Regions from separate parts of the Bordetella genomosp. 13 genome, predicted to be linked through region 3. Evidence: predicted binding sites of a transcription regulator. Region 3 holds the regulator's gene; each other region holds the start of a gene.
What was found. The regulator LexA, encoded in region 3, represses DNA repair genes until DNA is damaged. The targets are predictions, from matches to a motif close to ACTGTATNNNNATACAGT.
Positions count from the first base shown of each region.

Region 1: the regulator LexA is predicted to act here: its motif matches at 4,795-4,812, upstream of CAL15_RS15780 (PA0069 family radical SAM protein).
Region 2: the regulator LexA is predicted to act here: its motif matches at 7,663-7,680, upstream of imuA (translesion DNA synthesis-associated protein ImuA).

Region 1 is NZ_CP021111.1:3,512,600-3,522,755, forward strand. Features, by position in the region: gene CAL15_RS15755 (M48 family metallopeptidase) at 1-630, shown strand, start outside; gene rsgA (ribosome small subunit-dependent GTPase A) at 633-1,547, shown strand; gene CAL15_RS15765 (CoA pyrophosphatase) at 1,588-2,310, opposite strand; gene rplS (50S ribosomal protein L19) at 2,452-2,832, opposite strand; gene CAL15_RS24435 (hypothetical protein) at 3,022-3,435, opposite strand; gene CAL15_RS15780 (PA0069 family radical SAM protein) at 3,562-4,788, opposite strand; gene CAL15_RS15785 (sulfate adenylyltransferase subunit 1) at 4,967-6,265, opposite strand; gene cysD (sulfate adenylyltransferase subunit CysD) at 6,292-7,200, opposite strand; gene CAL15_RS15795 (phosphoadenylyl-sulfate reductase) at 7,242-7,997, opposite strand; gene CAL15_RS15800 (sulfate/molybdate ABC transporter ATP-binding protein) at 7,994-9,073, opposite strand; gene cysW (sulfate ABC transporter permease subunit CysW) at 9,070-9,981, opposite strand; gene cysT (sulfate ABC transporter permease subunit CysT) at 9,978-10,156, opposite strand, start outside.
Region 2 is NZ_CP021111.1:2,903,153-2,913,308, forward strand. Features, by position in the region: gene CAL15_RS13090 (heavy metal sensor histidine kinase) at 1-856, shown strand, start outside; gene CAL15_RS13095 (heavy metal response regulator transcription factor) at 1,114-1,800, shown strand; gene CAL15_RS13100 (porin) at 1,887-3,041, opposite strand; gene CAL15_RS13105 (DUF4148 domain-containing protein) at 3,568-3,867, shown strand; gene CAL15_RS13110 (DUF4148 domain-containing protein) at 4,086-4,415, opposite strand; gene CAL15_RS13115 (winged helix-turn-helix domain-containing protein) at 4,603-5,319, opposite strand; gene CAL15_RS13120 (DUF4148 domain-containing protein) at 5,630-5,926, opposite strand; gene CAL15_RS13125 (porin) at 6,268-7,419, shown strand; gene imuA (translesion DNA synthesis-associated protein ImuA) at 7,706-8,419, shown strand; gene CAL15_RS13135 (Y-family DNA polymerase) at 8,349-9,794, shown strand; gene CAL15_RS13140 (error-prone DNA polymerase) at 9,801-10,156, shown strand, end outside.
Region 3 is NZ_CP021111.1:2,094,008-2,104,163, reverse strand. Features, by position in the region: gene clpP (ATP-dependent Clp endopeptidase proteolytic subunit ClpP) at 1-74, shown strand, start outside; gene clpX (ATP-dependent Clp protease ATP-binding subunit ClpX) at 228-1,532, shown strand; gene lon (endopeptidase La) at 1,808-4,249, shown strand; gene CAL15_RS09480 (tripartite tricarboxylate transporter substrate-binding protein) at 4,458-5,432, opposite strand; gene lexA (transcriptional repressor LexA) at 5,677-6,324, opposite strand; gene CAL15_RS09470 (amino acid aminotransferase) at 6,559-7,761, opposite strand; gene uvrB (excinuclease ABC subunit UvrB) at 7,864-9,894, shown strand; gene CAL15_RS09460 (low molecular weight protein-tyrosine-phosphatase) at 10,144-10,156, shown strand, end outside.

The sequences.
Region 1 (10,156 bases), 1.4 Mb from region 3:
CTGTCCGACCCGGCGCTGGCCGAGCGCATCCAGCGCCTGGCGCAGCGCTGCGGTTTCGCGCTGAACGGGCTGTTCGTCATGGACGGCTCGCGGCGCTCGGCGCATGGCAACGCCTATTTCACCGGCTTCGGCAAGACCCGCCGCATCGTGTTCTTCGACACCCTGCTGGCCCGTCTGAATGCCGACGAGATCGAGGCCGTGCTGGCACACGAACTGGGCCACTTCGCGCTGAGGCACATCATCAAGCGCGTCGTGCTGGGCTTCGCGGGCGCGCTGCTGTTCTTCGCGGTGCTGGGCTGGCTGGCGCAGCAGCCGTGGTTCTACGACGGCCTGGGCGTGCTGCCGCGCCTGGACGGCCCCAACCATGCCATGGCGCTGATCCTGTTCTTCCTGGCCGTACCCGTGTTCACTTTCATGCTGACGCCGCTGGCAAGCTGGTACTCGCGTCGCGACGAGTTCGCGGCCGACCGCTACGCCGCGCAGCAAAGTTCATCGAATCAGCTGGTTTCGGCGCTGGTCAAACTGTACGATGACAACGCCGCCACCCTGACTCCGGATCCCGTGCATTCCGCGTTCTACGACAGCCACCCTCCCGCCGCCGTGCGCATCCGCCATCTGACGACTGCATGAGCATGCAGGTCGGTAAAGACAGCGACACCGAAGGGCGCATCATCGCCGCGCACGGCCGCCACTACATGGTGGAAATGGCCGACGGCGCGTTGCGGCAATGCTATCCGCGCGGCAAGAAGACCGGCCCTGCCGTCGGAGACCGGGTTCGCATCACGCCGCAGGGGCGGGACGAGGGATCGATCGACGCGGTGCTGCCTCGCACCAATCTGCTGTACCGCTCCGACGAAATGCGCACGAAGCAGTTCGCGGCCAACGTCGACCAGTTGCTGATCGTCGTGGCGGTCGAGCCCACCTTCTCCGACGACCTGACCGGCCGCGCGCTGGCCGGCGCATGGAGCGCCGGCATCAAGCCGCTGATCGTGCTCAACAAGACCGATCTGCACGCCGGGCTGGCGGCCGCGCGCGAGCGCCTGGCGCCGGTGCGCGCCCTGGGCGTACCCATTATCGAACTGAGCGCGCACGACACCCACGGCGCGCGCGAACGCCTGGCGCCGCTGCTGGCCGGCCAGGTGAACCTGCTGCTGGGTCAAAGCGGCATGGGCAAGTCCACCTTGCTCAACGCGCTGGCGCCCGAGGCCCAGGCGGCCACGCGAGAATACTCGGCCGCCCTGGACATGGGGCGCCACACCACGACCAGCACGCGGCTGTATCACCTGCCTGCGCCGGGCGGCGACCTGATCGATTCGCCGGGTTTCCAGGCCTTCGGCCTGCAGCACCTGACGCGGGAAGACATCGTGCGGGGATTCCCCGAATTCCTCGAGCCGATCGAGTATTGCCGCTTCTACAACTGCAGCCACCGGCACGAACCGGGATGCGGCGTGGTGGCCGCCTTGCAGGCCGGTCGGATAGATGCGGGGCGCTATGCGCTGTACTGCCGCATCCTCGAGGAAAACGAGGCGGGCCAGCAGCGTTACTGATTATCGACGGCCGAGCCGGGCAGCCCGGCGGCCGGCGGCATCAGCGCAGCGCCGCGCGCAAGGCGTGGTACAGGTTGCGCAGCATGCCCGCCGTCGCACCCCAGATGAAATAGCGCTCCCAGGGAATGGCGTAGTACTGCCGCACCCGGCCGTCGTCCTGCGTGGCCTCGTACAGGCGATGGTGCGCGGGATTCATCAGAAACGAAAGCGGCACTTCGAAGATTTCGGCCACCTCGAAGGTGTCGGCCACCAGCGTGAAGCCGGGTCGCACCAGCGACACCACGGGCGTAACCGAAAACCCCGTGGACGTGACATACGCGGGCATGGTGCCCAGCACGTCCACATATTCGGGCGGCAGCCCGGTTTCCTCTTGCGCCTCGCGCAGCGCTGCCGCCACCGGAGAGGCATCATCGGTCTCGATCCGCCCGCCCGGAAAGCTGATCTGCCCGGCGTGGTCGTGCAGATGGGCCGCGCGCTGCGTCAGCATGACCCGCACGCCGTCGGGCCGCAGCACCATCGGAATCAGCACGGCGGCCAGCACCGGCGCGCCCTCGCGTCCGGGATAGCGCAATTCGCTTGCCACCACGGGATCGAGCTGCCAGGGGGCTTGCGCCTGCCAGGCGTGCCGCAGCGCATCGGCGGTGAGCCGCTCGGCGGGAATGGCGGGCAGCCCCTGGTCGGCCGCCTGCCAGGGCTGGGCGGCCGGATCGAAGCCGGGACGAACCAACGGGCGGCGGGGACGAGAGGAAGGAGTATCCGACATACCGTAGGGAATGGGCGGAATCAGTAACCGGGGCCAGAAATGGAAGAGGCACCTCGAAAGGTGCCTCTGGTGCCCACCGGGCGGGCCGCAGCGGGCCGGCACGCAAAGCGTACGACAGCCCGGTATGCGGCCTCGAGCAATTTATGCCGCCTTGGCAGCCTTGCTGACCAGCTTTTCCTTGATGCGAGCCGACTTGCCCGAACGGTTGCGCAGGAAGTACAGCTTGGCGCGACGCACGTCACCACGGCGCTTCACTTCGATGGAAGCGATCTGCGGCGAGTACAGCTGGAACGTACGCTCGACGGCTTCGCCGGACGAGATCTTGCGCACGATGAACGACGAGTTCAGGCCACGATTGCGCTTGGCAATGACGACGCCTTCGTAGGCCTGGACGCGCTTGCGCGTGCCTTCGACCACGTTGACGTTGACCACGACGGTGTCGCCGGGGTTGAAGTCAGGGAAAGCCTTGCCGCCGGTCAGGCGCTGGATTTCTTCCTGTTCGAGGATAGCGATGAGATTCACGAAAACTCCTTGGTCATCATGTCTTTGCGCGCGAGTTTTCCCGAAATTTTTGCCAGCATGATTCTTCGGGAAGAAGTGACAGCGCGTTGTTGCCACCGCGTTGTTGCCACCGTGTTGTTGCCGCAAGCAGAGGATGAGATTTGGCAAACCAGGCATTCTACTTCAAAAGCGCCGGTAACGCACGTCGTGTCAGAACCCGGCTGCCGCGCCCAGCCACATCAGTGCGGGGATCAGGGCGCCCCACACAGCCACCAGCAGCACGTCGATGACCATGCGGCGCATGCCCAGCGCCTGCACGGTGGACAGGCTGCGCACATCGGCCAGGCCGCCATCGGACGCCGCCGGGCGTTTGGCCTCTGCCGGGGTGGGCGCCGCCTGCCCCTTGCCGCCATCGACCGGCAGCTGAGCCGCCGGCTGCTGCGGCGGGAAAGGCCATTTGCGCGCGGGAATCGAGCCGAATGCAGCTTCGGACATCCCGGCCAAAGCCCCGCCTTGCATCGTGGCCTGAGCCCGTGCGAAGCGGCGCCCCCAGCCCGGGAACAGTCGGCGCACTGCGGCGCCGGTAAGCGGCGCGGAAACGGAGGGAAGCGTGGCGATGGTCATGACGGGCTCCTGGGCGATGCGGCGAGATTGGTAGGACTGGCGATGGGTATGTCGGTATGCGTACGGAACGGCTGGACGACGAAGCGGCGAGACGCGGGCGTCCGTTGAACAGATCGGTGGTAAGCGTTAGTCGAACAGCGACAACTGCCCTGCCCGCTGCGCCTGCACGGCCAGGGCTGCGGCCGCCACGCGGCGGCCGCCTTCGTGGAAGCGCACTGGCACGGCACTAGGCGAGGCGCTATTGCCGGACGTACGCGCCGGCGGCTGAGGCGCAACGAATTGGCTGCAGTCAAGCTGCGGCCGCATGGCATTGAGACCGTACTTGCGCACCGCAAGCGTGTAGCGCTGCCTTAGCAGGTCAGCCCAGATGCCGGTGCCGCGCATGCGCGTGCCGAACTCGGGATCGTTGCGGCGGCCTTCACGCATGTCTTCGATGCGGTGCAGTACGCGCTGGGCGCGATCGGGAAAATGAGCCTGCAGCCATTCTTCGAAGACGTCTTTCACTTCCCATGGCAGTCGCACCACGGTGTAGCCGCTGAAGCGAGCGCCGGCATTGGCGGCTTCTTCGAGGATGGCTTCGAGGAATTCGTCGTTGATGAAAGGGATGAGCGGCGAGGCCAGCACGCCCACCGGCACGCCCGCCTGGGCCAACGTGCGCACGGCCTGCAGCCGGCGCCACGGGGCGGAAGCGCGCGGTTCGAGGGTGCGCGCCATTTCGGCATCCAGCGTGGTGATGCTGACGAACGCCATGACCAGATTGCGCTCGGCCAGGACACGCAGCAGGTCGATGTCGCGCTCGACCAGCGCGTTCTTGGTGACCAGCGTGACGGGATGCCCGGTTTCCAGCAGCAATTGCAGAATGCCGCGCGTCAGGCGCCAGTTGCGCTCGATTGGCTGGTAGATGTCGGTGGCAGAACCCAGGTTGATGGGCGACACCCGATAACCGGGGCGCGACAGTTCGGCACGCAGCACGTCGACCGCATTGGCCTTGGCCACCAGCTTGGTTTCGAAGTCGAGCCCCGGCGAGTATCCCAGGTAGGCATGGGTAGGCCGGGCGAAGCAATACACGCAGCCGTGCTCGCAACCACGGTAGGGGTTGATGGCGACGTCGAAAGGAACGTCGGGGGAATCGTTGCGGGAAAGAATGGAGCGGGCCTGTTCGGCCCTGACCTCGGTGCGCAGCCCGACCGGGGCGGTGTCGGCGAACATGTCGACCGCATCGGCCGACGCCTGGCGCTCGGTTTGCTGGAAACGATGCCGAACATTAGTAACCGCACCCCGACCGCGCAAGGCGGCGGGGGCGGCAGCCGGGGACCCAGAACCGGCGGAAAAAGATTGTTCGGTGCGTGCCATGAAAGTACTGTACAAAAACACAGTACTTTTGACAAGCCCCGTAACGCCTCTGGCGACGCCTCAATTTACTCCAAGACGGCCGCCGCGTCGCATCGCCGCCGGCACAGCGGACGAAAGGCCGCTGGCACCGCCTGCAAACCCGCGCCGGCGTTGGGTTTTGCCAAAAAACAACAAGGGCTCAACGCAGCATTCCGGCGGCCGCGGTCTGGTGAGTGGCCTCGTCAATGAGAATGAAGGCGCCATTGGCCGGCAAAGCGTGGTAGCCATCCACCGCGAGCATCTCGCGCGTCTGCAGCGACACCGTGCCGATGTCGTTCATCGCCAGTGTGCCGCCCTCGTTCGCGATCTCGCGAAGTTCGTGGATGTCGCGCTGTGTATGCACGGCGCGTATCCTGGCCGAGGTCAGCCGGGCGCCATGCTTGAGCAGGTAGCGGCGCGCCGGGTTGAGCGGCTGCGCATCGAGCCAGCACAGCTCCGCCTCGAACTCCCGGGCGGTCCGCGCCTGCGCGCCGGGATGCGACAGCGTGTCGCCGCGCGACACATCCACGTCGCGGTCCAGCACCACGGCCACCGAATCGCCGGCCACCGCCTCGTCCACGTCTCGCCCGCCGCGCAGCACGCGGCTGACAATCGCCTGCTGCCCGGAGGGCTGCACGGCCACGGCATCGCCCACGCGCAGCACACCGCTGGCCAGTCGCCCCGCGTAGCCGCGGAAATCGTCGGCGCGATCGCCGCCATGCCGCAGCACCCATTGCACCGGCAGGCGCAGCGGCAGGCCGCGGCCGTCATCGGCCACAGCCAGGGTCTCCAGCAGCGCGAGCAGCGGCGGGCCCGGGTACCACGGCGTGTGCGCCGAGACGCTCACCACGTTGTCGCCGTTCAGCGCCGACAGCGGCAGGATGTGGAAATCCGGCAGGTCGAGGCGGCCCGCGAGTTCGGCGTAGGACAGGCGGATGCGCTCGAACACGGCGCGGTCCCAATCGACCAGGTCCATCTTGTTCACCGCCACGACGATGTGCCGGATGCCCAGCAGCCGCGCGATCGTGCTGTGGCGCTTGGTCTGCGGCAACAGATTGCCGTCGGCCGCGCGCGTGGCGTCGATCAGGATGATGGCCGCATCCGCCGTGGACGCGCCCGTGACCATGTTGCGCGTGTACTGCTCGTGCCCCGGCGCGTCGGCGATGATGAATTTGCGCAGCGGCGTGGAGAAGTAGCGGTAGGCCACGTCGATAGTGATGCCCTGCTCGCGCTCGGCCTCCAGGCCGTCGGTCAGCAGCGAGAAGTCGATGCCGTCGCCCGCCACGCGTTTGTACTTGGCGCGCGCGATGGCATCCAGCTGATCGGCGAACACACCCTTGCTGTCGTACAGCAGCCGGCCGATCAGCGTGGACTTGCCGTCGTCCACCGAGCCGGCGGTGATCAGGCGCAGCACGCCGTTGTCGGCCCCGCCCAGGAACGAATCGTTGATGGTATTCATGCAGCCCTCTGCGGCGTTGCCCGCATTCAGAAATAGCCTTCGCGCTTGCGCCGTTCCATCGACGCCTCGGAAGTCTGGTCGTCCATGCGCGTGGCGCCGCGCTCGGTGATGTCGGTCACGGCGGTCTCGGCGATGATCGCGGCGGGGTCGGCCGCCTCGGATGCCACCGGGCAGGTGCACGAGATGTCGCCCACCGTGCGAAAGCGCACCGCCAGCCGCTCGACCGTCTCGCCCTCGGCGGGCGGCGTCAGCGGCGTCACGGGCACCAGCAGTCCCTTGCGGCGCACCACGTCCCGCGCGTGGCTGTAGTAAATGGAGGGCAGCGCCAGGCTCTCGCGCTGGATGTACTGCCACACGTCCAGTTCGGTCCAGTTGGAGATGGGAAACACCCGCATGTTCTCGCCCGGATGCACGCGGGTGTTGAAGATGTTCCACAGTTCGGGGCGCTGTGCCTTCGGATCCCACTGCCCGAACGCGTCGCGGAACGAGAAGATGCGCTCCTTGGCGCGCGCCTTTTCTTCGTCGCGGCGCGCGCCGCCGATGCACGCGTCGAAGCCGAATTCCTCGATCGCCTCGAGCAGCGTCACGGCCTGCGCCGCATTGCGCGAATCGTTCGCATGGCGCAGCACCACACTGCCGCGGCGGATCGAATCCTCGACGCTGCGCACGATCAGCGTCTCGCCCAGCTCCGCCGCGCGGGCGTCGCGAAACGCGATCACCTCGTCGAAGTTGTGGCCGGTGTCGACGTGCATCAGCGGGAAAGGAAATGGGCCCGGCCGGAAGGCCTTCTCGGCCAGGCGCAGCAGCACCACCGAATCCTTGCCGCCCGAGAACAGCAGCACGGGGCGCGCGCATTCCGCGGCCACCTCGCGCAGGATGTAGATCGCCTCCGACTCAAGCCAATCGAGATGGCTGCGATGGGTCACGATGGACATGGAATTTCCTCAGTGTGTATCGAATGCCCCGGCGCCGCGCCTCAACGCGCCGTCACCGGTATGACGCGGTTGCCCGCATGCAGGCCGCACTCTTTCGAGTCGGACGACTCCCACCACCAGCGCCCCGCGCGCACGTCCTCGCCGGGGCGGATGGCGCGCGTACAGGGCTCGCAGCCGATCGACGGATAGCCCTGGTCGTGCAGCGGGTTGTAGGGGATGTCGAACACGCGGATGAGTTGCCAGACCTCGTCCCCGGTCCAGGCCGCGAGCGGATTGAACTTGTGCAGGCCGAACACCGGGTCGTGCTCGGACTCGGGCAACTCGCCGCGCGTGGCAGCCTGTTCGCGGCGCTGGCCGGTGATCCAGGCGCTGTGCCCGGCCAGCGCGCGCCGCAGAGGGTCGACCTTGCGGATCTGGCAACAGGCCTTGCGCAGCTCCACGCTTTCATAGAACGCATAGGCGCCGTGCCGGGCCACGTGCGCGGCGACGGCCTGCGCATCGGGCCGCCACACGTCCACCGCGCGCCCGTACGTCGTCTCGATGCGCGGCAGCATGGCCAGGGTCTCGGCATGCAGCCGCCCTGTGTCCAGCGTGAACACGCGCAGCGGTAGTCCCCCGCGGAAAATCGCGTGGGTCAGCACCATGTCTTCTGCGGCCAGCGACGAAGCCAGGACGGCATCGGGATGGCTTTCCGCTATCGCGGCCAGGCTGTCCTGCAACGCGCGCCAGCGCGCCGCGACGGCGGCGGAAAGCGCCGGCGCGGCTTGCTCGGTCGGCCCGAAAGACTGCCCGCTCATCGCGCAGCCCCTGTTTGCGAGGCGTACACCGCGGCCCGGCGCGGCTGCGCGAGCAGCACGTCGCCCTGTTTCAGCCCAAGCCCGCGATACAGGGGCTCGGGCAGCTCGGCCTCGATGATGGCGTCCTGGTCCAGGCGTTGCAGCTCGAGGCAGGCGCTGGGTCCGGCCATGTAGACGTGCCCTACCCGCACGCGTATGCCGCCGGACGCGCCGCCCTCGTCGCGCACCAGGTCGATGTCGTGCGGGCGCACGTAGGCGATGGCCGGCAGGCGCTCGTCCTGGTCGAGCCCGGGCGCGGCCAGCGTGATGCCGTCGGCCTGCCACAGCCCGCGCGCCGCGTGGCCGTGCAGCGTATTCACATCGCCCAGGAAGCCGTGCACGAACGGCGTGGCGGGACGTTCCCAGACCTCGCGCGGCGTGCCAACCTGCTCGATCCGCCCGGCGTTCATCAGCACCACCCGGTCGGCCACTTCCAGCGCCTCTTCCTGGTCGTGCGTGACGAACACGCTGGCGACGTTCAGTTCGTCGTGCAGGCGCCGCAGCCAGCGCCGCAGTTCCTTGCGCACCTTGGCGTCCAGCGCGCCGAACGGCTCGTCCAGCAGCAATACCCGCGGCTCCACCGCCAGCGCGCGGGCCAGCGCGATGCGCTGGCGTTGCCCACCCGACAGTTGCGCCGGATAACGGTCGGCCAGCCAGTCCAGCTGCACCAGGTTCAACAGCTCGTGCACCTTGGCGCGGATCTGCGCTTCGGAAGGCCGTTGCGAGCGCGGCCGCACGCGCAGGCCGAACGCGACGTTCTCGAACACGGTCATGTGGCGGAACAGCGCGTAATGCTGGAACACGAAGCCGACCTGGCGCTGGCGCACGTCGACGTCGGTCGCGTCCTCGCCCGAGAACAGCACGCTGCCGGTATCCGGCGTCTCCAGGCCGGCGATGATGCGCAGCAGCGTGGTCTTGCCGCAGCCCGAGGGCCCCAGCAGCGCCACGAGTTCGCCGGTGTCGATGTGCAGCGACACGTCGTCCAGGGCGCGGAATGCGCCGAACTGCTTGTGGAGATTCCTGACTTCGATGCTCATGATGCCGCTTCCTCGAGACGTGCGGGCAACGCCGCGGGCGATGCGCCGGAAGGCCGGGCGACAGGAGCAGAGCGCGCCTGCCGCGCACCGCGCCACTCCACCAGGTTCTTGGCCACGAGCGTGACCAGCGCCAGCAGCGCCAGCAGCGAGGCCACCGCGAATGCCGCCGCGAATTGGTACTCGTTGTAGAGAATCTCGACGTGCAGGGTCATGGTGTTGGTCAATCCGCGGATCTTGCCCGACACCACCGACACCGCGCCGAATTCGCCCATGGCCCGCGCGTTGCAAAGGATCGCGCCGTACAGCAGGCCCCATCGGATGTTGGGCAGCGTGACGCGCCAGAAGATCTGCAAGCCGCTGGCGCCCAGCGTCAGGGCGGCCTGCTCTTCCTCGCTGCCTTGCGCCTGCATCAGCGGAATCAGTTCGCGCGCGACGAACGGAAACGTGACGAACAGCGTGGCGAGGATCACGCCAGGCAGCGCATAGACGATCTTCAGGTCGTTGTCCTGCAGCCATGGGCCGAACCATCCCTGCGAACCGAACAGCAGCACGAACACCATGCCCGCCACCACCGGCGACACCGAGAACGGCAGGTCGATCAGCGTGACCAGTATCTGCTTGCCGCGGAACTCGAACCTGGTGACGGCCCAGGCCACGGCCACGCCGAACAGCAGATTGAGCGGCAGGGCGATCGCGGCGACCAGCAGCGTGAGCTTGATGGCGGCCCACGCGTCGGGCTCGACGATGGCGGCCAGGTACAGGTCCCAGCCCTTGCGCAGCGCCTCGGCGAACACCGCGGCCAGCGGCACGAGCAGGAACAGGGCCAGGAAGCCCAGCGCCACAGATATCAGCAGCCCGCGGATCCAGCGCGGCTCGGTAAGGTGGGGCGGACGCGGCACGGCGCTCATCGGGCCCTCCCGCCGCGTCGCGACTGCCAACCCTGCAGAAGATTGATCAACAGCAGCAGCACGAACGAAATGGCGAGCATCACGGTGGCGATGGCGGCCGCGCCGGCGTAATCGAACTGCTCGAGCTTGACGATGATCAGCAGCGGCGTGATCTCGGACACCATGGGCATGTTGC
Region 2 (10,156 bases), 810 kb from region 3:
TCTGATCGGCGACGTCATGGTGCGGCGTGCATTGTGGCCGTTGCATGACGTCGGCAAGCAGGCCGAAATGCTCTCGCCTGATCGCATTGGGGAACGCCTGGACGAAAGCGGCCTGTCCGAGGAACTGAAGCCCATGGTTCGTCAGTTCAACGCTGTCCTGCAACGCCTCGAACGCGCCTACGTGCAGATGGAGGGTTTCAACGCAGACGTCGCGCACGAACTGCGTACCCCCCTGGCCACACTCATCGGAGAAACAGAACTGGCGTTGTCGTCACGCCGGCAACGCGTGGATATGCTCGAAGTGCTGGGTTCGAATCTGGAAGAGCTGCAGCGCATGTCGGCCATCATCAACGACATGCTGTTCCTGTCGCAAGCTGACCGCGGCGCACAGGCCCGGGTCAGCCAGGCTGTTCCGCTACGCGCACTAGTCGAAGAGGTAATGGAATACCACGAGGCCGAGTCCCTGGACGCGGGGCTTCGGCTTTCCGTCACGGGAGATCATCTGGCGCAGGTGGATGCATCGCTGTTCAAGCGAGCCATCTCGAACCTGCTGAGCAACGCCGTGCGGTATGCACGTCCGGAATCGGAAGTCCTGGTCCTCATCGACAGCCAGGAACCGGACCAGGTATTAATAAGCGTACAGAACGAAGGCGATCCTATCGCCGCCGAACATCTGCCTCGCCTGTTCCACCGGTTCTACAGGCAGGATGCCTCGCGTGCCAACGATGGCAACCATCATGGCCTGGGCTTGGCGATCGTCGCCGCCATCGCCCGCATGCACGGTGGACGGCCGCATGCGACTTCGGAGGGCGGCATCACCCGGATCGGCTTTTGCATGTCTGTCAAAATGGCCTGATCAAACGCCTGGGCTTTCCGTCAACAGGATTACAAACGGCCTTTGCGGTGATTGCATATTCGTAATTCAAGCGTTCGCATTCTGACGCGGCCACGCCGCTACAGTGGACGTCTACGATCGCAGGCGCTGGCGTGCAGCGCATCACGCTGCGACGGCGTCCGCTCCCATATGATGCTACGCCGTCCAGCGCCGCTACAGGTCAGCACACGCGACATGACTCTTATGCCGCAGACGTGGCAGGCAGCTCCGACGATCAGATGAAAATACTTGTTATCGATGACGAGAAGAAACTAGCAGAGACGCTCCGTCGCAGCTTGACGGAGAACGGATACTTCGTCGATATCGCCATGGATGGCACTAGCGGCCTGCACTTGGCCTATGAAGCTCAGTACGACCTAATCATCCTCGACGTCAATCTACCGGACATGGACGGGTTCGAGGTGCTGCACCGCATCCGCCAGAACGATGCCGTCCCGGTAATGATGCTGACCGCTAGGACCAGTCTGGAGGACCGCGTCCGGGGATTGGAACAAGGCGCGGACGACTACCTCATCAAGCCCTTCGCGCTGTCCGAACTGAACGCACGCGTGCTAGCACTTAAACGTCGGGGCACGGGCGCGGAAACAGTGCAGGGTCAAAACGTCTTGCGCGTGGCAGACCTGGAACTCGATTTGCTGCGTCGGCGCGTCATGCGTGGCCGTGCACGCATCGACCTGACCGCCAAAGAGTTCGGCTTGCTCACCTTTCTGATGCGTCGCCAAGGCGAGGTGTTGTCCCGCTTGGTATTGGCGGAGCAAGTGTGGGACATGAACTTCAACAGCAACACGAATGTTGTCGAGGTCGCGATCCGGCGCCTACGCGCCAAGATGGACGATCCTTTTGACATTAAGCTGTTGCATACCGTGCGCGGCATGGGCTATATGCTCGAGCATCAACCAGACTGAATGCGAGGAGATTTTTTTGATGCGAAAGCCGGAATGTACATCTCATGCGCCTTCCGGCTTTCGGGTATCACGCAGTCATTGGCGCATTAGAACGCGTGTCGGATGCCCACGGTGGCTTCCGTCGCCTTCACGTCATCCATGAACGCGTAGTTCTTGGAATACTGGCCCAACGCATAAAGGCTCGTGCGCTTGGACATGGCGTAGCTGTAGCCAAGCGAGAACGTATTCGTGGTCGAGTCTCCACCCGTCAGCGAATTGTTGTTGGGGTCGACACGTTGCCACGAGCCGAATATCGTGCCCGCCTTGCCTAGCGGCGCGGACAGGCCCAACAAGTACGAATTGGCGCTAAAGCCATCGACGAACGACGTCGACGGCACACCCCGGAACGAGCCGATCGCCGCACCATTCGGCAGGCTCTTGCCGGCAAACCAGCCATCGTTGATGCGCTCGTAGGCCAGCGCCAGCTTCACCACTTCGAAATCGTACGAACCGCCGACCGTAAACGAACGAGGCGTGGTCGCCTTTTGTGCGCTTGAGAGCTTGCCCGAGGGATTAAGTTGGTCGTAGGCGAAGAAAGCCACCAGCGGGCCGTTGGCGTAGTTCACGCCCGCAGTGATGGCACGGGTGTTTTCTGCCGTGGCGAAGCCGGTCTGCGCAGTGTTGCGGTCGTCGGCGTTAAAGGAATAGCCCGCCGAGACTTGGAAGCCCGCGAAGCGCGCGCTTTCAAACAAGGCTAGGTTGTCATAACGCACGAAGTTGGCGGCGCTGAAGCCCAGGCCGGCGCCGGTGTTCAGTTGAGTGAAGCCGCCAAACTGCGGACCGAACATTGAAACATACAGACGGCTGGCCACGTTGTACTGACGACCGATGGTGAAGTCACCCCAGGCCTTGCTGCCCAGTCCGACGGTTGCTTCCCGACCGAACAGACGCCCGTTCTGCAGCGAATTGCCGTTGTTGCTGTCGAAGCCCGATTCCATGCGGAAGCTGGCGTACAGACCATCGCCAAGATCCTCTTTGCCGCGCAGGCCCCATCGCGAGCCCGCTGTGTTGCCGGTGGTGCTGCCAATGCGGCTAGCGTCGAACGACGAGCGCGCGCCCGTGGCAGGGTTCGTTACCGAACCGTCGACGTTGGCGTAGCCGATGCCGGTGTCGATCAGGCCATACAGAGTGACCGAAGTCTCCGCTTGTGCGGCGGTGGAAAAGGCGGCCACGGATGCGGCCAGCAGGATCGCTTTTTTCAAGATGTGCTCCTTTGCACAAAGTCAGACTGGAGTGCCAGGCCGATAGTCGAAGCGGGCGTAGGGGGTCGCTGCGTAGCCAAGAAAAATGACAGCCCGTACGTCCATCGGCATGAGCCAAGGCAAGTGTGTGCAGGGGCAATCGACAGGAATCGAACGTGGGAATTACAAATATGTTCGTCCGCTGTCATCAATGGTTTTTTTGCGGGCGGAGGCAACGCGCCAAGCCTATGTTTTTCAATCGAATGATCGGACCTGAGCACCGTGCCTGTCCTTGCTCGAAAAGAATCTTGAGACGAGCGATGAGGCACTTCCCTGTCGCAATATCACCACATCTGACATGTGTTTTCAGTCCTATCCCGCCCCGGGAGCGGCGATATCAAAATGCTGACGAAAACGTAATCTCGCAGTGGGTATTTGGTCGAGGGTGCGTCGCTAGAATGTTTTCACGTTCTGATGAATCAGTGATCGACGTACCCAACGATCCGCAACGTTCGAGATGTGCGGATCAGTCCAGAAGGAGCGACCAATGAAGACACCCGTGAAATTCCTCTGCGCTACGCTGGCTTTTGCCGCGGTAGCTACCGTCAACGCAGCCACGACTTCGCAGCAGCCATCGGACAGCCGTACGTACCAGCCTCGCGAACTTTCCCGTGCCGAAGTCAAGGCGGATCTGGCCGTGTGGCGACGCGCAGGCATGGACAAGTTCTGGCAAAAGAGCACCACGCCCGACTTCTACAGCCGCGAGTACCGCACCGCCGAAGCCGAGTACCGTCGCATGCGCAACGGCCCCGAATACCAACAGGAACTGCAACGTCTGACGCAGTAATCCGACGGTCCTGAGTGACCTCCTCCACCGCGAAGGGAAGAGGTCCTTCTTCACGCATACCACTTCGGTGGTATGCGTTTTTTTTTTCGTCGACTCTCTGTGGCTGGAACGTGCTTGCCTGCCAACCCGCTGCGCTGCGTGACCGATGAAAAAAGCCCGCGTCGTGCGGGCTAATTCAAAGATGACTTTGCAAGCAGGCGTGTCGCGCTATTGATGCGTCATGCTCCGCCGGCGTAAATCTCAGCCAGTCGAGCGCGTTCCTTCGGCGTGACCGTGTCACGCTCAACTCGCACCTGCTCGCGCGTCTTCTCGGATTTCAACAACCAGAAGGGTTCGGCTTGTGCACGATAGGAGTAGAACCAGGTTTGCTTGTTGGCCTTGGCGGCCTGCAACTCCTGGCGCACCGTCTCGGAGCTCTTGCCGGCCTTGTCCTCTATATGGATCTCGTAGCCGGCTTCGGTGTTCGTGGGATGCCAGGTTTCTGCCTGTGCGGCCCAAGCCGCACTAGTAGCAACAGTCAACAGAATGGCGCTGGGAAAGTACTTCATGTCGATGACCTCGATCGTGGGGTTGAGCGCACGAAGGCGCATGAACGTACTTTAATGACGTGCTTTCGACAGTTCCCAGTCTCTGAGATTACGTTTTCGTAAGGCGTTTTTGGCTGCGCCTATCTTGGTCTCTTGCCGGTGTGGGATGTCAGTTTTTTGGCGTGCAGCCAGATCGAGGAAAAGCGCTTCAGTGGGCAAACAAACGCGATTCAGGTACGGGGCCGCGATCCTCCAACACATAGCCCATTCCGCGCACCGTGTGCAGCAGCCGCCGCGGAAATGGATCATCTACCTTGCTGCGCAGTCTCCTGATCGCTACCTCGACCACATTGGTGTTGCTCTTGAACTTCATGTCCCATACTTGCTCAGCCAACACCAGCCGAGACAGCACCTCGCCACGCTTTCGCATCATCAAAGCCAGCAAGCTGTACTCCTTCGCGGTCAGGTCGATGCGTTTGCGGTTTCTGGAGACACGGCGGCGAAAGAGGTCCAGCTCGAGATCCGCCACCTTGAGCAACCCGCTTTCTTCGCTGTTGGCACGATGCCGCAAATTCCGGCGGCCAAGCGCGAACACTCTGGCCAGCAATTCCGACAGGGAAAGGGGTTTGAGCAGGTAGTCATCCGCACCTTCACGCAAACTGCGAACCCGCACATCGATTCGCGCGTCCCGGCTCAGCATCATGATGAAGAGATTGTCGTGGCGGCGTAGCTGGGACAGCAGCTCGAACGTGTTCATGTCCGGCAACGCGGAGTCAATTAGAACGAGATCGAATGGAGCCCCTCGTACGCGCTGCAGGCCCCCGACCCCGTCGCGGGCGATATCGATCACGTGGCCGTCCTGCTGCAAGGCCTGGCCGACGTATGCCGAGAAAGCGTGGTCGTCATCGATGATCAGAATTTTCACTGCGGATACTGCCTATCTCGAGCCAGGAAGCGTTCGATTCCCTTGGGAAACGGATTGCGGACCCCTTCAGTTGGTCGCCATGCCACGGCCGCACGACCTATTGCTATTTGCGTTGAACTTTAATGTCGTGACGTCGACAATCCACGAACAGCACGATTACACAACCGTAAGGTTCGTCATGCCCACCGCATCGCGCCCGGGCAATGCGCACATATGAGATGCAAACGACAAGGCGGATGGCCGCAATCCCGCCATCCGCCTTATTGCACTGCTTTCGATCGACCGGTCTAAAGCACGCCGGCCATGCTGCTTATTGAGCACTACGCTCGCGCAATGCTTCCTGATACTCGGCGCCGTGGCGCATCTGCAGGTACTTTCGATAAGCGGCACGATACTCGGTGCTATAGATGTCGGGCGTGCTCTCGCCCACCCAGAATTCCTCCATTCCCGCGCGCTTCCAAACGTCCAGGTCCGCTTGGACTTCGGCACGAGTCAACTCACGCGTGTCGGGGAGATTCGTTGCTGCGGAGGAAGTTAATGCCATGGCGTTGCCAGCTGCGAAGCAGGCGGCCAGGATGATGGCGTATCGGATCTTGGGGATGTTCATGGTGGCCTCTCAAAGAGAATGAGTTGAGTCTGACCCCTCGTCCGCTGCACAACCGCATCGAGTCGAAGGGCATGGGAACCAGTCTAAAGAGTCGACCACGGCAATTCGCGAACGGTGGAATTACGTTTCGGCAAGCTGGCGTAGCCCGCGTTGCCGAGGCGTAAGCGTGTGTAGCCTGCGCGCGACAACAGGCAGTTGAATCCGTGGCGGCAGACAGCCTTTTCTAACGGTGGACTTTCTCGTTGATTACATCTGCGTCATGAAACACGGAATGCGGCGTTCCTTCACAGGCGATGCAATGCGGTCTTGATGAAATGCCGCCACTTCACACGAAGTCCCCGATGGCTCTTTCCTGCCATCGATTGGGGAAGATCAATTCTGGAGTTTTCATGAAGAAAAGTGTTGTGGTTGCCGCGATCATCACCGCTACCTCGGGCGCAGCCTACGCCGAATCATCCGTCACGATGTATGGGCTGGTCGACGGTGGCGTGGGATATACCCAATTCAAGAGCGACGATGCTAAGAGTTCGCGCTTCGGAGCATGGGATGGCGGCCAGTCGAGCAGCCGTTGGGGCCTGCGCGGCACCGAAGACCTGGGAGATGGCTTGAAGGCGATCTTTACCCTTGAAGGCGGCTACAGCCTGACGAACGGGACACAGAGCCAGAGCGGCCGCCTGTTTGGTCGCGAAGCCGTAGTTGGCTTGAGATCGGCGTCCTTGGGAGAAGTGACGCTGGGCCGCCAGGGCAACATCGCCTACCGCTGGCTGGCCGGCGTAGTCACGCCGTTCGGCAACAACTACAACCAGTCCCGCGCTGCCGGCACATTCAGTCCCGCCGAGGTCCGCTACGACAACCAAGTGCAATACTTGAGCCCCAGCTTCTCGGGCTTCCAGGTGGGCGTGGGCTACTCGTTCAACGCTGACGGCGACCAGCGGTTCAAACAGGACGGCGGGCAAGATCCCAACACGCGCGCCCTGACTACCGGCCTGCGCTACACCAACGGCCCCCTGAAAGCCGTGCTGACCTACGACCAGAGCAAGGATGCCGAGACCGCCACGGGTGTGAAGGCGAAGTCCTGGAACCTAGCTGGCAGCTACGATTTCGAAGTGCTCGAAGTGAATCTGGGCTTCGGCATCACTGATGACGGCTGGTTCGGCACGCCGTCGCAACTACGCAATTCGGAAATGGGCTTTGGCAGCATCCGCGCCTTCAACGATGGCTTTCGCGCGTATTCGTACGGCGTGGGCATGAGCGTCAAGGCAGGCTCGGGCGGCAAGGTACTGGCCGGCTGGGGCATGGTCGATCCGCGTGATGGCGGCACCGGATATGCCGGCCGCGACCTGAAGTCCCAGCACATCTTCAGCCTGGCTTACACCTACAAGCTGTCGGCCCGCACCAATCTGTACGCGCAAGGCGCCTATGGCCGCAACATCGCCTTTGTGTCGGGCAACAAGACGCAATCCATCGGCGTTGGTCTGCGTCACAGCTTCTAAGCTGACTGCGCCAAGTGGACGGGCACAGGGTGTGCCCGTCCGGCAAGGATGCGTGCACGCCAGATCAACTTCACTTTGGCAAGAACTTCAACTCATCTGCGCGGATAGAAGATCCGTGCCGGGCCTTTTGCCTAGCTGATGGGCAATTCCTGAGCAGGCCAACCGCTATACGACGCGTTCGACGTGCACCCACACTAGAGACGCTGACCTTCTCGCCACAGGTTATGAGGGACGCCCTGAAATACTGTATATTTGTACAGTACATTGAATTCTTGAGCGTCCCCCCATGGTTGCTACCGATTGTTTGGCGCCGGAGCATATCCATCCCGCCCTATGGCGTGCCTCCCAGCTGTCGCGAGCACCGGGACGGTATGCGCCTACTGGCATACCAGCCCTCTCAGACCAGTTGCCTGGCGGAGGCTGGCCGCGGGGCAACGTGGTCGAATTCATGGTGCAGCAGCCCGGCATCGGAGAGCTGCAGCTGCTGCGTGAGGCACTAGCCGCACCCGACAAGCGGCCCATCATTCTCGCCCGGCCACCACACATGCCGCAGGCGGCAGCTTGGGCGGGCTGGGGTACGGATCCTTCGCGGATCGTATGGCTGCGTCCTGAACGCAACGCCGATGCACTTTGGGCGGCCGAGCAAGCGGTGCGGAGCGGCTGTTTCGCATGCGTCATCCTTTGGCAGGATGCCGTGCGCAGCGCCACTGTTCGGCGGCTGCAGCTCGCCGCGCAAGCAGCTGATGCCCTCTTCATCCTTGTGCGCCCGATGGTGGCGGCCGAGCAAGCATCCGCGGCTCCACTGCGCCTGGCGTTAGCGCCAGCACCAGGCGGCGTATCCGTGCGTGTCCTCAAGCGCCGAGGTGCCACATTGGACGCGCCAATCTTTGTTCCCCTGTATCAGATGCGCCGTCGCGCGGTAGATCATCATGCGAGTTTGGATCGTCGTGCACCTGACGCACGCAATCCTCGACGGCCTGTGTCCACGCTGGCGAACTGAACCAGCTGCTGTGCTGGACGCTGGGCAGGTGCTGGCCTGCTCTCCGTTAGCAGCGCAGGCCGGCGTCCGACCGGGGCAACGTGCCGGCGGCGTGTCGGCGCTCTGCCCGACCGCGTCACTTCGCTCCTATGATGCCGTTCTGCATTCGCAGTACGTGCAGGACGCCGCGCTCGGATTTCTTCAGTACACCCCCGAAGTGGCGCTATTGCCGTCCGACACAGTAGCGCTCGAGGTCAGCGCCAGCCTGCAGCTGTTCGGCGGCATTCGGGCGCTCTGCAGACGAGTGGCCGCAACAGCGCGAGGCATGGGCATGGCAGCACGCCTTGGCGTCGGCCCGACCGCCTGCGGCGCCTGGCTGCTGGCAACCGCGCCGGCTCGGCAGCCCCGAGTGCTGACTCTCCCTACCCTGGCCCGTCGGCTGGATAGGGTGCCCTGCTCTCGTATGCCGGAAGCAGAGCGTCACCTCGAGTGGCTGACCGGTATCGGCTGCAGCGACCTCGGTGCACTGCGACGCCTACCGCGCGGGGCACTCCAGCGGCGTACGCATGCGGCGCTCCTCCAAGCCTTGGACCGCGCTTATGGCGAAGGCCCGGAACTGCATACATGGATCGAGGCGCCGCCGGTGTTCGCAGGACGCATCGAGCTGGACGAGAACATCGAGCATGCGCCTGACGTCCTGGCCATCGCACAACGCTTGGTGGAACAGTTATGCGGATGGCTGGCGGCCGCGCATCTCGCAGCGACTCGCGTGAACCTGACGATCGAGCACGAATTGGGGCGGCACGCATGCGCTCCTACCGTGCTGGACGTGCGCCTGGCCAGCCCCGCATGGATCCCAAGCCGCATGCTGCCCCTGATGGCAGAGCAACTGAACCGCCTAACACTGGCTGCGCCGGCACGCGCGATTGCGCTTCAGGCGGCACAGCTCGAGCCCCTTGCTCCCGTACCTACCGACCTGTTTCCTGAAGCCGGCGGGAGCGCCGCGGACCGCGACCACGTCATGGCATTGCTGGTCGCACGCCTCGGCCGCGACCACGTACTCCATGCACATCCCGTGGCGGACCATCGGCCGGATATAGCCAATCGGTGGGTGCCCGTCGACGAGGTGGCATCGTCGCACGTCTACGCCGTCGGCGCAGTGCGCCCCAGCTGGCTCCTACAAAAACCCATCGCTCTTCTGACGCGTGGCCACCGCCCGTACTACGGCGCCCCGCTGCAGATTGTCCAGGGACCCGAACGCATCGAGGACGGATGGTGGAATGGCCTCACTGTCCGAGACTACTTTGTGGCGGAAGCTCCAGATGGCAGCCGGTATTGGCTATACCAGGACCGCGACGATCCGAGCGGTTGGTTCTTGCATGGGCTATTTGGGTAGAGAACCATGGAAGCGATTCTGCCTCCATATGCGGAGCTCCAGTGCATCACCAATTATTCTTTTCTGCGCGGCGCATCACATCCTGAAGAGCTCGTCGCGCGCGCGATCGAGCTGGGCTATTCCGCACTGGCCATCACCGACGAGTGCTCCGTGGCAGGCGTAGTGCGCGCGCACTTAGAAGCCAAGAAGCGCAGCTTTCCACTGTTGATAGGATCCAGCTTCGTGCTGCGCAACGCCGACGGCACGCCGGCAGTACAACTGTCCGCCCTGGCGCAGACACGTCAAGGCTACGGGAACTTGTGCGAGCTGATTACGCTCGCACGGAGCCGTGCTCCCAAGGGCCAGTACCGTGCAATGCCGTC
Region 3 (10,156 bases):
ACTTCATGTCCGCCGAAGATGCGGTATCGTATGGGCTGGTGGACAAGGTCCTGGCGTCCCGTGCGGACGTCTGAAGCCCCGGTGTTACATACTTCGCGTCTTACCGGATGTCCTGATCCTCGGGGTGCGGCCAGTCCCCCCGTCCGCACCGCCGTCATTTTCGAGTAAGCGTTGAATGCCCCTGCCGCCTGGCGGCGGGGCTTCGGCACCAGAGATACGAAACACTTATGCCTGAAAAAAAGGGATCGGCAGACGCAAAGGTGCTGCATTGCTCGTTCTGCAACAAGAGCCAGCATGAAGTCCGCAAGCTGATCGCAGGTCCGTCCGTGTTCATCTGCGATGAATGCATCGACCTGTGCAATGACATCATCCGCGAAGAGGCGCAGGCCACTGCGCGCGCCGCGATTCGTTCCGAGCTGCCCACCCCAGCCGAGATCAAGACCTTCCTCGACCAGTACGTCATCGGCCAGACCGCGCCCAAGCGCATGCTGGCCGTGGCCGTATACAACCACTACAAGCGCATCCGCCACGGCGAGATCAAGGGCGACGAGGTCGAACTCTCGAAGAGCAACATCATGCTCATCGGCCCGACGGGTTCGGGCAAGACGCTGCTGGCGCAGACGCTGGCGCGCATGCTGAACGTGCCGTTCGTCATGGCCGACGCCACCACGCTGACCGAGGCCGGCTACGTGGGCGAGGACGTCGAGAACATCATCCAGAAGCTGCTGCAGAACTGCAATTACGATGTCGAGAAGGCGCAGCGCGCCATCATCTACATCGATGAGATCGACAAGATCTCGCGCAAGTCGGACAACCCGTCCATCACGCGCGACGTGTCGGGCGAGGGCGTGCAGCAGGCGCTGTTGAAGCTCATCGAGGGCACCATTGCCTCGGTGCCTCCGCAAGGCGGACGCAAGCATCCCAACCAGGACTTCGTGCAGGTCGACACGACCAACATCCTGTTCATCGTGGGCGGCGCGTTCGACGGCCTCGAGAAGGTCATCCGCGACCGCACCGAGAAGTCCGGCATCGGCTTCTCGGCGGCCGTGCGCGCCAAGTCCGAGCGCGGGGTGGGCGAGCTGTTCAGCGAAGTCGAACCCGAAGACCTGATCAAGTTCGGCCTCATCCCTGAGCTGGTGGGGCGTCTGCCCGTGGTGGCCACGCTCGACGAACTCGACGAGGCGGCACTGGTGCAGATCCTCACCGAGCCCAAGAACTCGCTGGTCAAGCAGTTCCAGAAGCTCTTCGCCATGGAAGGCGCCGAACTCGACGTGCGTGCCGGCGCCCTGAAGGCCATCGCCCGCAAGGCGCTCAAGCGCAAGACCGGCGCCCGCGGCCTGCGTTCCATCCTTGAAGGCGCGCTGCTGGACACCATGTACGACCTGCCTTCGCAGGGCAACGTCAAGCGCGTCGTGCTGGACGAGGGCGCCGTCGAAGGCGAAGGCAAGCCCCTGCTGATCTATGCCGACGACCAGGGCGGCGAAACCGAAACCAAGCCCTCGCGGAGCGAGGTCCGCAACGCGGCGGCCTGACGGACGCGCCGTGCCCGTGCGCCCGGCCCGCCTGCCAGGCTGTCACGCCGGGCCCGCAGCTTGCTGGCCCATACCTTCACCAGGTGTGGGTCGACCGGCGGCAGAGCTTTCAAGAGAAACCCGTCGCGACGGGTTTTTTTGCATCTGTCACGACCAATGCCTACCGCTGCTTGAATTTTCGGCTATTGTTCCCATATCAGACGTAACCGAGCGGTGTACGCCGGCGCGCCGGCAGCACCGTCCCCAATACGCCGAGTCAAATCGAGGAATCCCTTATGTCTGCCAGCCAGACCCTGCCTTCAGAACCCATCGACCTTCCGCTGCTTCCGCTGCGCGATGTCGTGGTGTTTCCGCATATGGTCATCCCGCTGTTCGTCGGCCGGCCGCGTTCCATTCGTGCTCTCGAGGTCGCCATGGAGGCGGGCAAGAGCATCATGCTGGTCGCCCAGAAGTCGGCCGGCAAGGACGATCCCACTCCTGAGGATGTGTACGAGATCGGCTGCGTGGCCGGCATCCTGCAGATGCTGAAGCTGCCCGACGGCACCGTCAAGGTGCTGGTCGAAGGCACGCAGCGCGCCCGCATCGACAGCATCGAAGACGTCGACTCGCACTTCACCTGCCAGGTCACCCCCATTGCGCCCGACGCCATGCAAGGGTCCGAAACGGAAGCCCTGCGCCGCGCCATCGTCGCGCAATTCGAGCAGTACGTGAAGCTCAACAAGAAGATCCCGCCCGAGATCCTCACCTCGCTGGCCGGTATCGATGACGCCGGCCGCCTGGCCGACACCATCGCCGCGCATCTGCCGCTCAAGCTCGAGCAGAAGCAGGCCATGCTCGAGATCACCGGCACCGCGCAGCGCCTCGAAGGCCTGCTGACGCAGCTGGAAACCGAGATCGACATCCTGCAGGTCGAGAAGCGCATCCGCGGTCGCGTCAAGAAGCAGATGGAGAAGAGCCAGCGCGACTACTACCTGAACGAACAGGTCAAGGCCATCCAGAAGGAACTGGGCGAAGGCGAAGAGGGCGCTGATCTCGAAGAGCTGGAAAAGAAGATCATCGCCGCGCACATGCCCAAGGAAGCGCGCAAGAAGGCCGATGCCGAGCTCAAGAAGCTCAAGCTGATGTCGCCCATGTCGGCCGAGGCCACCGTGGTGCGCAACTACATCGACACGCTCATCAATCTTCCCTGGAAGAAGAAGAGCAAGATCAACAACTCCATCGTCAACGCCGAGAAGGTGCTGGACGATGACCACTACGGTCTCGAGAAGGTCAAGGAACGCATCCTCGAATACCTCGCCGTGCAGCAGCGCGTCGACAAGGTGAAGGCTCCCATCCTGTGCCTGGTCGGGCCTCCGGGCGTGGGCAAGACCTCGTTGGGCCAGTCCATCGCGCGCGCCACGAACCGCAAGTTCGTGCGCATGGCGCTGGGCGGCGTGCGCGACGAGGCCGAGATCCGCGGCCACCGTCGCACGTACATCGGCTCCATGCCCGGCAAGATCCTGCAGAACATGAGCAAGGTCTCCGTGCGCAATCCGCTGTTCCTGCTGGACGAGATCGACAAGCTCGGCATGGACTTCCGCGGCGATCCCTCGTCGGCGCTGCTCGAGGTGCTGGATCCGGAACAGAACCACACGTTCCAGGACCACTACATCGAAGTCGACTTCGACCTGTCGGACGTCATGTTCGTGGCCACCAGCAACACGCTGAACATCCCGCCGGCGCTGCTGGACCGGATGGAGGTCATCCGCCTGTCCGGCTACACCGAGGACGAGAAGATCCACATCGCTCGCGACCATCTGCTGCCCAAGCTGATGAAGAACAACGGCGTGAAGGATGACGAACTCACGGTGGACGACAGCGCGCTGCGCGACATCGTGCGCTATTACACCCGCGAGGCTGGTGTGCGCGCGCTGGAACGCGAGATCGGCAAGATCTGCCGCAAGGTGGTTAAGAAGCTCCTGAGCCAGAAAGACCAGGCCGAGAGCGGCGCCGCCGCGCCCGTGACGGTCGACGCCGACAACCTGAACGACTATCTGGGCGTGCGTCGCTACACGTTCGGCATGGCCGAAAAGGAAAACCAGGTGGGCCAGGTTACCGGTCTGGCGTGGACGGAAGTGGGCGGCGACCTGCTGACCATCGAAGTCGCCGACATGCCGGGCAAGGGCAACATCCAGCGTACGGGCTCGCTCGGCGACGTGATGAAGGAATCGGTCGAAGCGGCCCGCACCGTGGTGCGTTCGCGTGCTCGGCGCCTGGGCTTTGCCGACAGCGTGTTCGAGAAGCACGACATGCACGTGCACGTGCCCGAGGGCGCCACGCCCAAGGATGGTCCGTCGGCCGGTATCGCCATCACCACGGCGATGGTCTCCGCGCTGTCGGGCATCCCGGTGCGCGCCGACGTCGCCATGACCGGCGAGATCACGCTGCGCGGCGAAGTCCTGCCCATTGGCGGCCTGAAGGAAAAGTTGCTGGCGGCCCACCGCGGCGGCATCAAGACGGTGCTGATCCCCGAGGAAAACGTGAAGGACTTGGCCGACATTCCGGACAATGTCAAGAACTTCCTCGAGATCGTGCCGGTCCGCTGGATCGACAAGGTGCTCGAGCTGGCGCTGGAGCGCCTGCCCGAACCGCTGGCGGAAGAAGAGGCCGTCAAGGAATCCATGGTGGCCAAGCCCGTCGAGCCGTCGAGCTCCAGCGACACGCTGATCAAGCACTGAAAGAGGCCCAGCCTCCAGCGGTGTGAAAAGGGGCGCAGTCCGCAAGGATTGCGCCCCTTTCTTGTTCGTGCTGCCGCTTGCTAGCCGTGCAATACGAACCGCTCGTTGCTCTTGAAACCGGCCAATATGGGAATGCGCTGGCCCGGCTGCACATGAGCCGGCGCTTGGGTCAGCATTGGAAACGGGCCCGTGCGCACATGGGCACTGATCACTCGATGCGCGCGCCGGCGGCTTTCACCACCTCGCCTGCCTTCTTCCAGTCGTCCTTCAGCAAGGCCTGGAAGCGGGCGGCCGGCAGCGAGCCGGCTTCCACGCCGAGGCCGGCCAGCCGCTTCTGCACGGCCGGATCCTTCAGCACTTTTTCCACTGCGGCGTTGATGCGTTCCACCTCCGCGGACGGCGTGCCGGCCGGCGCCAGCAGGCCCAGCCACGAATCGAACACGTAGCCAGGCAAGCCGGCCTCGGCCACGGTGGGCAGGTCGGGCAGGAACTGCGAGCGCTGCTGGCCGGAGTAGGCCAGCAGCTTGACGCGCGGGTCGTTGCGATAGGCCAGCATGCCTACGGTGGCGCCCGTCACCACTTCCACACGGCCGGCCAGCAGTTCGGTGACGGCGTCGCCGGTGGATTTGGTGGGAATGTGTTGCAGCGTCAGGCCGGCCTGCGCGGCCAACAGCGCCGTGGCAAGGTGCGATGCGCTGCCGTTGCCGGCGGAGGCGTAGTTCAGTTTGCCCGGCTGTGCGCGAGCGCGTTCGATGAGGGTGTTCAGACTGTCGATGCCGGACGGCGCGGACACGCCCACCACATAGCCCGTGGTGCCCACATACGATACGCCGACGAAGTCCGCCACGGGATCGTATGGCAGCTTGGCGTATAGATGGCCGGCCAGGTGATGGCTGGCGGCGGCCAGTACCAGCGTGTTGCCATCGGGCGTGGCTCGGGCAACCTGTGCCGTGCCCAGGCTGCCGCCCGCGCCGGCGCGATTCTCCACCACCACCGTGGCTTTCAGTTCCTGCCCCAGTTCATTGCTGAACGTACGGGCCACGGCGTCCTGCGTGGCGCCCGGGCCGTACGGCACGATGATGCGGATGACACGCTCGGCGTGCGCCGTGCCGGCCATGCCCGCGAGCAGGGCGGCGATGGCGCCCGCCAGTTTCAGGCGGGAAAAACGAAAGGGAAACTTCATTGCTGAGTCCTGGATGTAAGGTTTGCTGCCACGCGCGCGGTGGGCGGCGAACCGGCGATCTTATCGAGTGGCCGGTGGCGGGCCAAAGACAAAAACGCAATAAACATAGGCGCAGGCACGGGCCGGATCATGTGCGGCACCGGGCGGCGCATGCAAGAAGCCCTCGACGGGCGGCGCCGCGTCGAGGGCTTTCAGTTGGCCGGGTGCGCCGCCTTCATCATGGATGCATGGCGGGTTGGCGCGATCAGTGCAGGGCGTGGGTGCGGATCAGGCCGACGGCGACGCCTTCGAGCGCGAAGTCTTGCCCGGGCTCGACAATGATGGGGGAGAAGTCGGGGTTTTCGGGCAGCAGCTCGATGCGGCCATTGGCGCGCTGCAGCCGCTTGACGGTGACATCGTCGTCGATGCGAGCCACCACGATCTGGCCATTGCGAGCTTCGGAGGCCTTTTTGACGGCCAGCAGGTCGCCTTCGAGAATGCCGGCATCGCGCATGCTCATGCCGCGCACCTTGAGCAGATAATCGGGCGCCTGATCGAACAGGGCGGGGTCCACGCCGACTTCGCGCTCGACGTGCTCGGCGGCCAGCATGGGACTACCCGCCGCCACGCGGCCGACCAGGGGCAGCAGCAGGTGGGCGAGCGTCGTGACGGCAGAGGGCGCCGCGACGGTTTCGTCGGCCGCCTTGAGACGAATGCCGCGCGAGGCGCCCGCCGTGAGCTCGATGGCGCCCTTGCGCGCCAGGGCCTTCAGGTGGTCTTCGGCAGCGTTAGGCGAGCGAAAGCCCAGCGCCTGGGCGATCTCGGCGCGGGTGGGCGGAAAGCCGGTGCGCGCGACCGTCTGGCGAATGAGGTCGAGAATTTGCTGTTGGCGTTCCGTGAGTTTCGTGGCCATGGCGATGATCCGGGTAGCGCTGGACGCGGACTGTATGTATATACAGCGCCATTCTGGGGGACGCAGCAGAAAATTGCAAGGCGCGCCAGGGCGCGGTTTGTTTCAACACAAATCCGCGGCGGTGCGCGTCTCGACGTTGCGTCCGGGCGAATGACTGCGCTGCCGAAGCTGCCATGACACCGCACACGAAAACGGGGCCCGCAGGCCCCGTTTCGCAGCGCAATGCCGGCCGCCTTACTTGATGACGGCAGCGATGGCGGCAGCGACCGTGTCGATGTTGCGGCTGTTCAGCGCGGCCACGCAGATGCGGCCCGTGCTGATCGCGTAGATGGCGTGCTCTTCGCGCAGGCGATCGACCTGCTGGGCCGTGAGACCCGAGTACGAGAACATGCCGCGCTGGCGCAGCACGAAACTGAAGTCCTGCGTGGCGCCATGCGCCTTGATCTTGTCCACCAGTTGCTGGCGCATCAGGCGGATGCGGTCGCGCATGCCGGCCAGTTCCTGTTCCCACATCGCGAACAGCTCGGGCGTGTTCAGGACCGTGGACACGACCGTGCCGCCATGGGTGGGAGGATTGGAGTAGTTGGTGCGGATGGTGCGCTTGAGCTGGCTGAGCACGCGCGCGGCCTCGTCCTTGTCGCCAGCGACCACGGTCAGGGCGCCCACGCGTTCGCCGTACAGCGAGAACGACTTCGAGAACGACGAGCTGACCAGCATGGTGATGTCCAGGTCGGCGAACAGGCGCACCACCGCGGCATCTTCCTTCAGGCCCGCGCCGAAGCCCTGGTAGGCGATGTCCAGGAACGGGACCAGATTGCCAGCCTTGACCACGTCGGCGATCTGCTTCCATTGCTCGGGCGTGGGATCGACGCCCGTGGGGTTGTGGCAGCACGCGTGCAGCACCACGATGGTCTGTGGCGCGGCGGCCTTCAGGTCGGCCAGCATGCCGTCGAAGTTCAGGCCGTGCGTGGAGGCGTCGTAGTAGCTGTAGGTGCCCACCGGAAAGCCGGCGCGCTCGAACAGCGCACGGTGGTTTTCCCAGCTGGGATCGCTGATCAGCACCTTGGACTGCGGCAGCAGTTGGCGCAGGAAGTCGGCGCCGACCTTCAGCGCGCCGGTGCCGCCCAGCGCCTGGGTGGTGAGGACGCGGCCGGCCGCGGCCAGCGGCGAGTCGGCGCCCAGCAGCAGCGCCTGCGCGCCCTTGTTGTAGCCCGCGATGCCTTCGATGGGCAGGTAGCCGCGCGCCGCGGCCGCCTCGATGCGCGCCACTTCGGCTTTGCGGACGGCGCCCAGCAGGGGAATGCGCCCTTCGTCGTCGTAGTAAACGCCCACGCCCAGGTTGACTTTGCCGGGGCGGGTATCGGCGTTGTACTGCTCATTCAGGCCAAGAATGGGATCGCGCGGCGCGAGTTCGACGGAAGCGAAGAGGTTGCTCATGGGCGTTGAATCGGTGGGTGGACGCACTACCGGGTGCTGTGGATAATGGGGGGTTTACCCCGACAGAATGTCTTCATACAGACATCTTGGAAAAAGTCTAGCATGCCGCCCGATTCCGGATACGTCGACTACCCCGGCAGCCCCTTTCACCTGTACCAGCCCTATCCCCCCGCGGGGGACCAGCCCACGGCCATCGAGGGCCTGGTGCAGGGGGTGCAGGACGGCCTGATGTACCAGACGCTGCTGGGCGTCACGGGCTCGGGCAAGACCTACACCATGGCCAACGTCATCGCGCGGCTGGGACGGCCGGCGCTCGTGCTGGCGCCCAACAAGACGCTGGCGGCGCAGCTGTACGCCGAGATGCGCGAGTTCTTCCCGCGCAATGCGGTCGAGTACTTCGTCTCGTACTACGACTACTACCAGCCCGAAGCCTATGTGCCGACGCGCGACCTCTTCATCGAGAAAGACTCGTCGATCAACGAGCACATCGAGCAGATGCGGCTGTCCGCCACCAAAAGTCTGCTGGAGCGGCGCGACACCGTCATCGTGGGCACGGTCTCGTGCATCTACGGTATCGGCAATCCCGGCGATTACCATGCCATGGTGCTGATCCTGCGGGCCGGCGACCGCATCTCGCGCCGCGAGATCCTGGCGCGCCTGGTGGCCATGCAGTACACGCGCAACGATGCCGAGTTCACGCGGGGCACGTTCCGCGTGCGCGGCGAGACGGTGGACATCTTTCCGGCGGAAAGCCCCGAGCTGGCGCTGCGCATGACGTTGTTCGACGACGAGGTCGAGACGCTGGAGCTCTTCGATCCTCTTACCGGCCGGGTGCGCCAGAAGCTGCCGCGCTTCACCGTATACCCGGGTTCGCATTACGTCACGCCCCGCGAGACGGTGCTCAGGGCCATCGAAACCATCAAGGAAGAGTTGCGCGAGCGCCTGAAGCAGCTCACCTCCGACGGCAAGCTGGTCGAGGCGCAGCGGCTCGAGCAGCGCACGCGCTTCGATCTCGAGATGCTGCAGGAACTGGGCTTCTGCAAGGGCATCGAGAACTACTCGCGCCATCTGTCCGGCGCGGCGCCAGGCGAGCCACCGCCGACCCTCATAGACTATCTGCCGGCCGACGCGCTGATGTTCATCGACGAAAGCCATGTCACCATCGGCCAACTGGGCGGTATGTACCGCGGCGACCGCGCCCGCAAGGAAACGCTGGTGCAGTACGGGTTTCGCCTGCCGTCGGCGCTGGACAACCGTCCGCTGCGGCTCGAAGAGTTCGAGGCGCGCATGCGCCAGTGCACCTTCGTATCGGCCACGCCGGCCGCCTATGAACAAGAGCACGCCGACAACGTGGTCGAGCAGGTAGTGCGGCCCACCGGCCTGGTCGACCCGGTGGTCGAGGTGCGGCCGGCGCGCACCCAGGTCGACGACCTGCTGGGGGAACTGAAGCAACGCATCGCGGCGGGCGACCGGGTGCTGGTGACCACGCTGACCAAGCGCATGGCCGAAGACCTGACCGACTTTCTCACCGAGCATGGCGTCAAGGTGCGCTACCTGCACTCGGACATTGACACGGTCGAGCGCGTGGAGATCATCCGCGACCTGCGGCTGGGCACCTTCGACGTGCTGGTCGGCATCAACCTGCTGCGCGAGGGGTTGGACATTCCCGAGGTCTCGCTGGTGGCGATCCTTGATGCCGACAAAGAGGGCTTCCTGCGTTCCGAGCGCAGCCTGATACAGACCATCGGCCGGGCCGCGCGCAACCTGAATGGCCACGCCATCCTGTACGCGGACCGCATCACGGACTCGATGCGGCGCGCCATGGACGAGACCGAGCGGCGCCGAACCAAGCAGCTGCAGCACAACCAGGAGCACGGCATTACCGCGCGCGGCGTCAGCAAGGCCGTGCGCGAACTGATCGACGGGGTGGTGGCGCCGGCCAGCCACGACACGCTGGAAGCCGCCGTGCCGGCCGAAGCGCTGACCGACGAGAAGGCGATGGCCCGCGAGATCAAGCGCCTGGAAAAGCAGATGATGGACCACGCTCGCAACCTCGAATTCGAGCAGGCGGCCGCGGCCCGGGATGCGTTGAACGCGCTGAAGAAGCGGGTGCTGATGGATGGGGCGGTGTAGACCTTTGGTCCACGGCAAGACCGCCGCGTCGTTACAGATACGGGGTGCGGAATGCCTCGGCGGGCCGTTTCCGAAGGCCGCCGCCATTATGCCTTTCAAATGGCTGTCAGGGCCCTTGTCACGTTCCTGTCATGGCGTCTAATTGGTTGATTCAACTGAAGAAATTGACGTTTTAAATGACGCGTAACGATATAACCGAAATGCAAAAAACGCTTGCTATATTCCGGGTTTTCCCGCACACTTGACCCCATGATGACCAAGG